DNA from 3 places in the Mycobacterium zoologicum genome. Region 2 is predicted to be linked to each of the others. Evidence: predicted binding sites of a transcription regulator. Region 2 holds the regulator's gene; each other region holds the start of a gene.
What was found. Region 2 encodes LexA, which represses DNA repair genes until DNA is damaged. Its sites were predicted from a motif close to CGAACANNTGTTCG; they were not measured.
Positions count from the first base shown of each region.

Region 1: K6T84_RS14745 (error-prone DNA polymerase) is a predicted target of LexA. The motif match lies at 2,025-2,038, and genes of this name have one in related genera.
Region 3: cofD (2-phospho-L-lactate transferase) is a predicted target of LexA. The motif match lies at 1,596-1,609, and genes of this name have one in related genera.

Region 1 is NZ_JAYJJS010000017.1:58,274-62,532, reverse strand. It holds gene K6T84_RS14755 (MMPL/RND family transporter) at 1-1,512, opposite strand, end outside; gene K6T84_RS14750 (MmpS family transport accessory protein) at 1,509-1,940, opposite strand; gene K6T84_RS14745 (error-prone DNA polymerase) at 2,053-4,259, shown strand, end outside.
Region 2 is NZ_JAYJJS010000023.1:14,600-18,858, reverse strand. It holds gene K6T84_RS17450 (NAD(P)H-dependent flavin oxidoreductase) at 1-106, opposite strand, end outside; gene K6T84_RS17445 (helix-turn-helix transcriptional regulator) at 58-738, opposite strand; gene folE (GTP cyclohydrolase I FolE) at 828-1,424, shown strand; gene lexA (transcriptional repressor LexA) at 1,450-2,133, opposite strand; gene K6T84_RS17430 (LysM peptidoglycan-binding domain-containing protein) at 2,357-2,854, shown strand; gene nrdR (transcriptional regulator NrdR) at 2,963-3,427, shown strand; gene K6T84_RS17420 (peroxynitrite isomerase) at 3,464-3,946, shown strand; gene K6T84_RS17415 (proteasome assembly chaperone family protein) at 3,943-4,259, opposite strand, start outside.
Region 3 is NZ_JAYJJS010000004.1:30,931-35,189, reverse strand. It holds gene K6T84_RS04410 (phosphomannomutase/phosphoglucomutase) at 1-56, opposite strand, end outside; gene K6T84_RS04405 (DUF3499 domain-containing protein) at 115-564, opposite strand; gene K6T84_RS04400 (metallopeptidase family protein) at 630-1,109, shown strand; gene K6T84_RS04395 (WhiB family transcriptional regulator) at 1,140-1,466, opposite strand; gene cofD (2-phospho-L-lactate transferase) at 1,873-2,868, shown strand; gene K6T84_RS04385 (coenzyme F420-0:L-glutamate ligase) at 2,865-4,205, shown strand; gene K6T84_RS04380 (NUDIX hydrolase) at 4,202-4,259, shown strand, end outside.

The sequences.
Region 1 (4,259 bases), on a different contig from region 2:
GCTGATCGCGAACGGGATCGTGGTGTGCTCGATCGGCGTGCCCAGCGGCCGGGTGATGGTCTGCACCCGCCCGATGCCCGGCACCTCGAAGACTCGTTTGGCGATCCGGTTGATGACCAGGAAGTCGGCCGGGTTGCGCATGTCGTGATCGGTCTCGATCATCAGCAGCTCGGGGTTCATCCGGGCCTGGGAGAAGTGCCGGTCCGCGGCGGCGTAGCCGATGTTGGCCGGCACGTAGTCCGGCAGGTACATCCGGTCGTTGTAGTTGGTCTCATACCCCGGCAGGGTGAGCAGTCCGACCAGACAGACCGCCGTGGTGGCCACCAGCACCGGCCCGGGCCAGCGCACGATCATCGCGCCGATCCGCCGCCAGGTACGAATCCGCATGGCCCGCTTGGGTTCCAGCATGCCGAAGCGGCTGGCCACCGCCACCACCGCGGAGCCGAAGGTGAGCGCGGCGACGACCACGACCAGCATGCCGATCGCCAGCGGAATGCCCAGCGACCGGAAATAGGGCAGCCGGGTGAAGTGCAGACAGAAGGTTGCTCCGGCGATGGTCAGGCCCGATCCCAGGATCACGTGCGCGGTGCCGTGATACATGGTGTGGAACGCCGACTCCTTGTCCTCGCCGAGCGCTCGCGCCTCCTGATAGCGGCCCAGCAGGAAGATCGCATAGTCCGTCGAGGCGGCGATGGCCAGTGTCACCAGCAGGTTCACCGCGAACGTCGACAGGCCGATGATGTTGTAGAAGCCGAGGACGGCCACCACGCCGCGGGCGGCGCTCAGCTCGAAGACCACCATGCCCAGCACCAGCAGCACCGTGCCGATCGATCGGTAGATGGACAGCAGCATCGTGATGATCACGACGAACGTCAGTGCGGTGATGATCTTGAGGCTCTTGTCGCCGGCGATGTGCTGATCGGCGTTGAGTGCGGCCCCACCGGTGACGTAGGCGTGCACCCCCTCGGGGGCCGGGGTATCGGCGATGATCTTCTGGACGGCCTCGACCGACTCGTTGGCCAGCGTCTCGCCCATGTTGCCGGCCAGGTACACCTGCACGTAGGCGGCCTTGCCGTCCGGGCTCTGCGAGCCGGCCGCGGTCAGCGGGTCACTCCAGAAGTCCTGGATGTGCTCGACGTGGGTGTGGTCGGCGGTGAATTTCTTGACCAGTTCGTCGTAGTAGTCGTGTGCCGCGTCACCGAGTGGCTGGTCGCCCTCGATCACCACCATCGCCGAGCTGTCGGACTTGAACTCCTCGAAGGTCTTGCCGATGCGCATCATCGCGACCATCGACGGAGCGTCCTTGGGGGCCATCGACACCGCGCGCATCTTCCCGACTTCGTCGAGCTGCGGCACGATGACATTCACCAGCACGGTGAGCCCGAGCCAGACCAGGATGATCGGTACCGCCAGCCGGCGGATCCACGCCGGGATGCCGCCGCGCTTGGGCTGTGGGGACACCGTCAGCGTGTCGGTCGGGGCGTCGGCATCGGGGCCGGTGTGTTTGCTCATGCGGATTTCACAATGCAGAAGGTCTGGGCGCTCACCGGGCCGGTGGCGATTCGTTCGTCTTTGACCACGCCGTCGATGGTGACTCGGCAACCGATGGTGGCGCCGTCACCCTGGGCGACGATATTGGGGCTCACCGCCGGGTTGGTGGTCGACAGGGTCAGTGACCACGGCAGGCCGGCGCCGTCGACCCGCTGCGGGGTGGCGTCGAGGTCTAGGTAGTTGATGTCGGCGTAGGTCCCATCCGGGCTGAAGATGTCGTAGACCACGACCTTGGGGTGAAACGGCTTGGTGTCCTCGAACGGGGCGGCGCTGCTGCCGCTGTCGTCGGCGCCGAAATAACCGCGAACCCGCTGCACGACGAATCCTCCCACCAGCAGGACAAGCACGATGAGCAGCGGTAACCACGCACGTTTGACAAGGCCGAACATCAAGAATGCCTTTCGAGGTGGTGTGCCGAATCTGACACAGATTAGTGCATCAAAGTTCTTCTCGACACCCAACTTCAAGCATATCGCACACATGTTCGATAAATTGGGGGGTGTGAGTTGGGGTTACGGGCCGCCGAGCTGGGCGGAAATGGAACGTGTTCTAGATGGTAAGCCTCGTCACACCGGTGTGTCGGCCGGTGTGTCGGCAGATCGCGCCCCGTCGGCCCCACCGCAACGCGAACAGTATCGGCCGCCTTCCCTGGTTGTGCCCTACGCCGAGCTGCACGCGCACTCGGCGTACAGCTTCTTGGACGGGGCCAGCACCCCGCAGGAGCTGGTCGCCGAGGCCGTCAGGCTGGGCCTGCGGGCCATCGCGCTGACCGACCACAACGGCCTGTACGGGGTGGTGCGGTTCGCCGAGGCCGCCAAGGAACTGGAGATCGGCACCGTCTTCGGCGCCGAGCTGTCGCTGGGGCAGGTTGCGCGCACCGAGGGGCCCGACCCGCCCGGGCCGCATCTGCTGGTGCTGGCCCGCGGCCCGGAGGGCTATCGGCGGCTGTCGCGGCAGATCGCCGCCGCGCACCTGGCCGGCGAGAAGGGCAGGCCGCGTTTCGACCTGGACGCATTGACCGACGCGGCCGGCGGGCACTGGCACATTCTGACCGGGTGCCGCAAAGGTCACGTCCGCCACGCGCTGGCCACCGGCGGCCCGGACGCGGCGGCCGGCGCGTTGGCCGACCTGGTGGACCGGTTCGGCGCCGGGCGGGTCAGCGTGGAGCTGACCCGGCACGGCGATCCCTGCGACGACGAGCGCAACGCGGCGCTGGCCGCACTGGCGCCCCGGTTCGGGGTGGGGTTGGTGGCCACCACCGGCGCCCACTTCGCCCGGCCGGATCGGGGCCGGTTGGCGATGGCGCTGGGTGCGGTGCGGGCACGTCAGTCGCTGGACTCCGCCGCCGGCCGGCTCGCCCCGCTGGGCGGTGCGCATCTGCGTTCCGGTGCGGAGATGGCCCGGCTGTTCGCGCCGTACCCGGCGGCGGTGCCGGCGGCGGCCGAACTCGGCGAGCAGTGTGCGTTCTCGCTGGCGCTGATCGCCCCGCGGCTGCCGCCGTTTGCCGTTCCCGACGGACACACCGAGGACAGTTGGCTTCGGCGCCTGGCGCTGGCCGGAGCCATGGAGCGCTACGGCCCGCCCGAACGCGCACAGGCCGCTTATACGCAGATCGAGCGTGAGCTGGAAGTCATTGCCCAGCTGGGCTTTCCAGGCTATTTCCTGGTGGTGCACGACATCACCCGGTTCTGCCGGCGCAGTGACATCCTGTGCCAGGGCCGGGGGTCGGCGGCCAATTCCGCGGTCTGTTACGCCCTCGGTGTCACCGCGGTGGATCCGGTGGCCAATGAGCTGTTGTTCGAACGGTTCCTGTCGCCGGCGCGCGACGGCCCACCCGACATCGACATCGACATCGAGTCGGATCGCCGCGAAGAGGTGATCCAGTACGTCTACGACAAATACGGCCGCGACCACGCCGCCCAGGTTGCCAACGTCATCACCTACCGGGGCCGCAGCGCCGTGCGGGACATGGCCCGCGCGCTGGGGTACTCGCCCGGGCAGCAGGACGCCTGGAGTAAGCAGCTGAGCCGGTGGGGGGCGGCTGATCGTTCCGAGCTGGACGGTGTCCCCGACCCGGTGATCGAGCTGGCCGCCCAGGTCGCCGACCTGCCCCGGCATCTGGGTATCCACTCCGGCGGCATGGTGATCTGCGACCGCCCGATCGCCGACGTGTGCCCGGTGGAGTGGGCCCGGATGCCCGGCCGCAGCGTGCTGCAGTGGGACAAAGACGACTGTGCGGCAATCGGATTGGTGAAGTTCGACCTGTTGGGCCTGGGGATGCTCTCCGCGCTGCACTACGCGATCGACCTGGTGGCGCAGCACAAGGGCATCGAGGTGGACCTGGCGGCGATCGACCTGTCGGAGGCGGCGGTCTATGAGATGTTGGCCCGCGCCGACACGGTCGGGGTGTTCCAGGTGGAGTCGCGCGCGCAGATGGCCACCCTGCCGCGGTTGCGGCCGCGGGTGTTCTACGACCTGGTGGTGGAGGTGGCACTGATTCGTCCCGGGCCGATACAGGGTGGATCGGTGCACCCCTACATCCGTCGCCGCAACGGCATCGACCCGGTGGCCTACGAACATCCGTGCATGGCGCGGGCGCTGCGGAAAACCTTGGGAGTGCCGCTGTTTCAGGAACAACTGATGACACTGGCGGTGGACTGCGCCGGATTCACCGCCGGCGAGGCCGACCAGTTGCGCCGGGCGATGGG
Region 2 (4,259 bases):
CGCCGCCCATACCTGCCTGCATGACCGGGACGCTGAGTCCCAGTGTCTCCAGCACGTTCACCGATGTCGGCCGATGCGCCCGGGTGCGCGGACGGTGACGCAGCACCTCCGCTCGCAGGGTGTCAGGTCTGCCTGCTGCGGCGACACGTCGATGCCCTCCAACATGCCCTGGATCAGTTGCAGATTGAGCCCGCATACCGTTTCGGTGTGCTCCCGGGCCAGTCGTTCGAACGGGCAGTTGCGCAGTTCGATGTCGCCGTCGTCGGTGACCGCCGGCTCGTAGCCGTGTTCCCGCAGCGCATCGAGGATGCCGTGTTGGGCCGCCGTGATCCGGCCTGCCCGGCGTGCCGCCGACCAGACCGAGGTGCGCACCGTGCCGTCGCCATCGGCGTCCATCGCGGTGATCAGCAGGTCGGCCAGCAACCCGTAATTGCGTGGTGGCACGCTCACCGAGAGCTCATTGCGGGTGCGCTCGTAGCGCTTGGCGGGGCGCCCGGCGCCCGGACCGGAGCGGCCGGCCGGCCTGGCGTAACTCACCGAGAGGATTCCCGCCTCTGCGAGCTTGTCGAGGTGGTAGGCCGCCAAGGTGCGACTGATGCCGGCGGCTACCGCGGCGTCGTCGCGGGCCACGGGGTCGTCGCACGAGGCGATGTAGTGGTAGAGCCGTTGCCGTACCGGGTCGTCCAGGCTGCTCAACCCGGCTAGCGGATCAAGGCCGCCGCTGGCTGGGGTGCTCATCACCCCAATGTAACACCAATTAGTTTTGACAAATAGGGTCGGGTGTGGTCAATCTAAACGCAATGCTGATTGTCATAGGGGAGGCTTAGATGTCAGTGGCCGTGTACGCCGACCTGCGGGTGGCTGACCGTCCGGTTCCGGACCTGGACGCCGCTGAACAGGCCGCCGCGGCATTCCTGCACGCGCTGGGTATCTCCACCGCCGACGAGCAGCTGCGTAACACGCCGCGCCGGATGGCCCGCGCCTACGCCGAGATGTTCGCCCCGAAGCCGTTCGAGGCCACCACGTTCCCCAACGACGGGCGGTACGACGAGCTGGTCCTGGTCCGAGACATCCCGTTCCGGTCGGTCTGCGAGCACCACCTGCTGCCATTCACCGGGACCGCGTGCGTCGGCTACCTGCCCGGCGAGCGCATCCTCGGCCTGTCCAAGCTGGCCCGGGTCGTCGACTACTTCGCCGCCCGCCCGCAGGTGCAGGAGCGGCTGACCAAGCAGGTCGCCGACTGGCTCACCGACCACCTGCAGCCGCGTGCTGTGGGAGTGGTTCTTCGTGCAGAGCACAGCTGCATGACGTTGCGCGGGGTGCATGCCAGCGGATCGACCACCGTCACCTCAACCCTGCTGGGCACGCTGCGCACCGACGGACGGTCCCGTCAGGAGTTCTTCGCACTGGCCGGTATCGGCTGAGGCTGGGACTGACGGCGGTGTGCCGTCAGATCTTGCGGATGACCGTCACGACCTTGCCCAGCACCACCGCGTCGTTGCCCGGGATCGGGTCGAAAACGGGGTTGTGCGGCATCAGCCAGACCTGGCCACCGGTGCGCTTGAAGGTCTTGACGGTGGCTTCGCCGTCGATCATCGCGGCGACGATATCGCCGTTGTCGGCGACGTTCTGCTGACGAACCACCACCCAGTCGCCATCGCAGATCGCGGCGTCCACCATCGATTCGCCCACCACCTTGAGCAGGAACAGCTCGCCTTCGCCCACGAGTTCGCGGGGGAGTGGGAACACGTCCTCGACCGCCTCCTCGGCCAGGATCGGTCCACCGGCGGCGATCCGGCCCAGAACCGGCACGAAGGTGGGTTCGGGCAGTGCGTCCGAGCCCGCGAGGTCGGTGCGCGCGGCGCCGACCGTGGAGTCGTCCGCGCCGCGCACGTCGACGGCGCGTGGGCGGTTGGGATCGCGGCGCAGATAGCCCTTGCGCTCCAGCGTGCGCAGCTGGTGTGCGACCGACGACGTCGAGGTCAGCCCGACCGCGTCGCCGATCTCACGGATGCTCGGCGGGTAGCCGCGTTCGTTCACCGATGCGCGGATGACATCGAGGATGGTGCGCTGCCGCGCGGTCAACGGTGAGTCCGGCGAGCTGGTCGGCGTATTACTGCTGCTGTCGCTCATGGGTGCGAATGTAGTCGCCTCGAAACGAATTATCAAACATGTGTTCGAGGTGTGTCGCGCGGACGTTCGAAGGGTGGCGCTCGACGGGCCGGGTTGTCGGAGGGGCCCGCTAACGTGTTCGACAACGAATCGATCACATGTTCGGATATCGAACGTATTATCGATTATGATTCGAACAGTCGAGCGAACAGGCTCGCCGACTACGAGTGAGGGAGAACCGCACATGATGCTCACCGACACGTTCGCCCCGACCTTCGACCGGGCTGCGTCTGCGCCTGCGTCGGCCTATGGCCGGGCCGGGGCCCCCGCGCCGGCCCGCAGGCGCCCGGTGTCGACTCGCCCGGTGCGGCTGGCCCGCTCCCGGCCCGGTGGCGAGCCCCTGCGGCACCGCGGGACCGGTGTGTCGATGTCGCGCGCCGCGCACCGTCCGCGCCCGATCACCCCGGGTACCACGGTGCTGCTCGCTCTGATCGCTGCGGCGTTCACGGTGTGGCTCGGGCTGGTTGCACAGTTCGGCGCGGCGACGGCTGGAAGCGCTCCCGCGGTACCGGATCACCTTGGCGTGGTGCGGGTCCAGAGCGGGGAGAGCCTGCAGCACCTGGCGGCCCGGGTCGCCCCCGACGCGCCCACTCATCAGGTGGTCGAGCGGATCCGCGAGCTCAACGCCCTCGAGTCGGGCACGCTGGACGCCGGTCAGCCGCTGATCGCGCCGATCGGCTGACCCGAGGTGTCCGCCCGGCCGCGATTCGCGGCGACGGCGGGCCGCCGTCCGATGGTCGCGCAGGTACGCTCACAGTTGTCCCAGTGGCCCGAGGGCGAAGGAGCGGCCGTGCACTGCCCGTTTTGTCGCCATCCAGACTCACGGGTGGTGGATTCCCGCGAAACCGATGAGGGCCAGTCAATCCGGCGCCGGCGCTCGTGCCCCGAGTGCGGCCGCCGGTTCTCCACGGTGGAGACCGCGGTACTGGCGGTGGTCAAGCGCAGCGGAGTCACCGAGCCGTTCAGCCGGGAGAAGGTCGTCAGCGGGGTGCGCCGGGCCTGTCAGGGCCGCCAGGTCGACGACGACGCGCTGAATCTGTTGGCCCAGCAGGTGGAGGACGCGGTACGCGCCGCGGGTTCACCCGAGATCCCCAGCCACGAAGTCGGTTTGGCGATCCTCGGCCCGCTACGCGAACTCGACGAAGTGGCCTACCTGCGATTCGCCTCGGTATACCGCTCGTTCTCGTCGGCGGCCGACTTCGAGCGGGAGATCGAAGCGCTGCGCGAACACCGTGAGGTTCCCAGCACCAGTTGAGGGCCGGCGAGCGTCTCGGCGCACTACGCTTGCGCCATGGCACCCGACCTGCATCCCAATCTCGTCGAACTGGCTCCGCTGTTGGGCACCTGGTCCGGCCGAGGCCGCGGTATCTATCCCACGATCACATCATTCGACTACCTCGAAGAGGTGGTGTTCTCCCACGTCGGCAAGCCGTTTTTCGTTTACGGCCAGAAGACCAGATCCGCCGCCGACGGCCTGCCGTTGCACGCCGAGACCGGCTACTTGCGGGTGCCGGAGCCGGGCCGCATCGAATGGGTGCTGGCGCACCCGAGCGGCATCACCGAGATCGAGGTGGGCGGATACACGGTCGACGGCAACCGGATCGACCTGCAGATGTCCGCGCCGACCATCGGCCTGACGCCTACGGCCAAGGAGGTGTCGGCGCTGAGCCGGCACTATCGCCTCGACGGCGACGAGTTGTCCTACACCATGGACATGGGCGCGGTCGGCCAGCCGTCGCAGAATCACCTCACCGCGTCACTCCGGCGAAGCTAGTCGTCGTCGCTGTTCTTCCGGGCCTCCTGGGCCAGGAACCGTTCGAACTCGGCGCCGAGCTCATCAGCGCTGGGCAGATCCTCGTCGCGAGCCAGCAGTGACCGATTCTCCTGGGCCGAGACGAACGCGTCGTACTGGCGTTCCAGTGCGGTGACCACCTGCGCCACCTCGTCGCTCGCCCCGACCTGCTCGTCGATCTTGGTGCGGATGGCGGCGGCCGCCGTGCTGAGTTCGGCCAGCGGCAGCTCCAGGGCCCCGGTCTTGGCGGCCTGCTTGAGCAGTGCCTCGGCCGCCTCGGGGTAGTCGGTCTGGG
Region 3 (4,259 bases), on a different contig from region 2:
CCACGCACGTCGTAAGCCTTGATCACACGGTGGACAGCCGCAGCGGGCCGAGACATGGACAGGGCTCCTGACGAAGTGGACTCTGGACGCTCCAGCCTATCCCGTAATCGGAGATCAGTCCGACGGGTCCGGCAACACCCGCAGGTGACCACGCCGCCGGCCGTTGTTCTTGCCCGACGGCCCGGGCGGGGCCAGTACTCCGCCGCCCAGGGTGGTCACCGGCGCGCCGCGCGTCGCGGTGTCCGTCGGCGCGGCCTGCGGGTACCAGCCGTTGACCGGGGCGGCAACGCTCTTCTGGCCCTTCTCGCCCTCACGGACGGCTTCGGCCAGCGCGATCAGGTCGTCCTCTTCGGGCGACACCCACGGGCCGGGGTGGCGCACCAGTTCCCAGCCCCGCGGGGCGGTGATGCGGCCGGCGTGACTGAAGCACAGGTCCCAGGAATGCGGCTCGGCGGCGGTGGCCAGTGGGCCGACCACGGCGGTGGAGTCCGAGTAGACAAACGTCAGGGTCGCCACCGCGTAGTGCGGGCATGCTGGCCGACAGCAGCGACGCGGAACGTTCACGCCCGTGAGGCTATCGCGGCCCTGCACCGCCGCGGCGGCGGACACGCGCAATGGGCGGGCACCCTATGCGCAACCGTTACCATCGCTGCGTGATCGCCACGCGTCGCCGCCGGCGCGGCCGCGAGCCCCGCGGGCCGCTGCTGCCGCCTACCGTGCCGGGCTGGCGCACCCGCGCCGAACGGTTCGACATGGCGGTGCTGGAGGCCTACGAACCGATCGAGCAGCGCTGGAAACAACGACTGTCGGCTGTGGACATCGCCGTCGACGAGATTCCGCGGATCGCTGCGAAGGATCCCGACAGCGTGCAGTGGCCGCCCGAAGTGGTCGCCGACGGGCCGATTCCGCTGGCGCGGTTGATCCCCGCCGGGGTGGACGTTCGAGGTAATCCGACTCGGGCGCGAATCCTGTTGTTCCGCAAGCCGATCGAGCAACGCGCAAACGACAGCATCGAACTCGAGGACTTGCTGCACGAGATTCTGGTGGCGCAGGTCGCCACCTATCTGGATGTCGAGCCAGGCGTCATCGACCCGACGATCGACGACTGAATATCCCCGAAGGCTCAGGTTCTCAAACGCTCAGATGATGCCGCGCTTGAGGCGGCGGCGCTCACGCTCGGACAGCCCGCCCCAGATACCGAAGCGCTCGTCGTGGGCCAGCGCGTACTCCAGGCATTCACTGCGCACCGAGCAGCGCTGGCAGATCTTCTTGGCCTCCCGAGTCGAGCCGCCCTTCTCCGGAAAGAAGGCCTCGGGGTCGGTCTGCGCGCACAAGGCGCGCTCCTGCCATTCCTCGTTGGTGGCCGAGTCGGCGTCGAACGAGTCGAACTCGTCGTAGCCCTCGGGCTCGGGAACCAGACTCAGATGCGGCCGGTTACGGACCGGCTCGGCTCCCATCGATGTCATGTCGGTACCGGCATGCGGTGTTTCCCCCATTACGCCCCAAAGGTGCTCATAGGACATGCCCCGCCTCCTCACCTCGTTGCGCCAATCCTGCTCCGTCGCCCGCATATTGGGATGCAGCACATCTCAATTCGAACATGTGATCGAATCTCGGTCTGCGACACCAGAATCGGCTGGCCAACCGGGAAATGACACTGTTGTGATTAGACACGGGTTAGCTGGCTCGGTCAAGCCGAATGGCCAAATTCCTTACCATCTCGTGATCGATTTTCGATGTGTCCGAGACCGGCGAGTCCGTGTCATCTAACCCACACCGCCGCGTCGGCGTGTCCTACCGGGGCCCGCGGGGCGGCCGTTGGCCCGGTCCGCCGCCGCGAGCACCCCTTCGTCGAAGGTACTGTCGTGCGCTGTGAAGATCACGGTTCTCGTCGGCGGGGTCGGCGGCGCCCGGTTCCTGCTCGGCGTCCAGAAACTGCTGGGTCTGGGCCAGTTCGCCGACGAGTCCGCTGGTGTCGAACACCAGTTGACCGCGGTGGTCAACGTCGGCGACGACGCCTGGATGCACGGCGTGCGAATCTGCCCCGATCTCGACACCTGCATGTACACCCTGGGCGGTGGCGTGGACCCCGACCGCGGCTGGGGCCACCGCGACGAGACCTGGAACGCCATGGCGGAGTTGAACAGCTACGGCATGCAGCCGGACTGGTTCGGCCTCGGTGACCGCGACCTGGCCACCCACCTGGTGCGCACCCAGGCGCTGCGGGCCGGCTACCCGCTGACCGAGGTCACCGCGGCACTGTGCGACCGCTGGAAGCCGGGCGCCACCCTGCTGCCGGTCACCAACGACAGCTGCGAAACCCACGTCGTCATCACCGATCCCGACGACGACACCCAGCGCGCCGTCCACTTCCAGGAATGGTGGGTGCGCTACCGCGCCGCAGTGCCCACCCACGGATTCGGGTTCGTGGGCTCCGAGAAGGCCACCGCGACACCGGAATCACTCGAGGCCATCGCCGGAGCCGACGTGGTGCTGCTGGCGCCGTCCAACCCGGTGGTGAGCATCGGCGCCATCCTGGCCATCCCCGGTATTCGGGCCGCACTGCGCTCCACGCCCGCGCCGATCGTCGGGTACTCGCCGATCATCGCCGGAAAGCCGTTGCGCGGCATGGCCGATGTCTGCCTGAACGTGATCGGTATCGAATCCACCTCGCAGGCCGTCGGCGAATACCACGGCGCGCGAAGCGGAACCGGCATCCTGGACTACTGGCTGGTGCACGACGGTGAGGACGCCCCCGGCGTAGAGGTCCCCGGTGTGAGGGTGCATGCCGCACCGCTGCTGATGACCGATCCGGCGGCGACGGCCGAGATGGTGCGCACCGGACTGGATCTCGCGGGCCTCCGATGAGCGAGCACGGCAGCGCGGCCCGAGTCGAGATCCTGCCGGTAACCGGCCTCGGCGAGTTCCGGCCGGGTGATGATCTGGCCGCCGCACTGGCCCAGGCCGCACCGTGGCTGGCCGACGGCGACATCGTCGTGGTCACCAGCAAGGTGGTGTCCAAGTGCGAGGGCCGGATCGTGCCCGCGCCGCAAGACGCCGAGGCGCGGGATGCGTTGCGCCGCCAGCTGGTTGAGGCTGAAGCCGTGCGAGTATTGGCCCGCAAGGGTCGCACGTGGATCACCGAGAATCGCCTCGGTCTGGTGCAGGCCGCCGCCGGGGTGGACGGCTCCAACGTCGGCTCGTGCGAACTCGCCCTGCTGCCGGTCGATCCCGACGCCAGCGCCGCGGCGTTGCGCGTCGCGCTCGCCGATCACCTGGGTGTCGGTGTGGCGGTGCTGATCACCGACACCATGGGCCGCGCCTGGCGCAACGGGCAGATCGACGTCGCAATCGGGGCATCGGGCCTGTCGGTGCTCAACGGCTACGCCGGATCCGTCGACCGGCACGGCAACGAGCTGGTGGTCACCGAGGTGGCCGTCGCCGACGAACTCGCTGCGGCCGCAGACCTGGTCAAGGGCAAGCTCACCGACGTTCCGGTGGCCGTGGTGCGCGGATTCTCCAGCTCCGACGACGGCTCCACCGCGGCGGCACTGGTGCGCTCGGGGCCCGAGGACCTGTTCTGGCTGGGCACCGCCGAGGCCATCGAGACCGGTCATCGCCAAGCCCAGCTGCTGCGCCGCTCGGTACGCACGTTCGCGCACGAACCGGTGCCGGCCGAGCTGATCACCGGCGCGATGGCCGAGGCCCTGACCGCCCCCGCCCCGCACCACACCCGGCCGGTGCGGTTCGTCTGGCTGCAGACCCCGGCCGTGCGCACCCGGCTGCTCGACGCGATGGCCGATCAGTGGCGCGCCGACCTGGCCGGCGATGGCAAGTCGCCGGAGTCCATCGAGAAGCGTGTCGCACGCGGCCGGATCCTTTACGACGCACCGGAAGTCGTCATCCCGATCATGGTTCCCGACGGTGCTCACCACTACCCCGACGCCGCCCGCACCGACGCCGAGCACACCATGTTCACCGTGGCGGCCGGCGCCGCCGTTCAGGGGTTGCTGGTGGCGCTGGCAGTACGCGGCGTGGGCAGCTGCTGGATCGGGTCCACCATCTTCGCCGCCGACCTGGTACGTGCGGAGCTGGGTCTCCCCGACGATTGGGAACCGTTGGGCGCCATTGCGATCGGCTACCCAACCGAGCCTCCCGAGCCACGTGATCCGACTGACGTGGGCGACCTTCTGGTGCGGCGATGAGCCTGCACGGCTCCGCGGTGGCGGCGTTGCGGTCTTGGACGGCACCGGATTCCG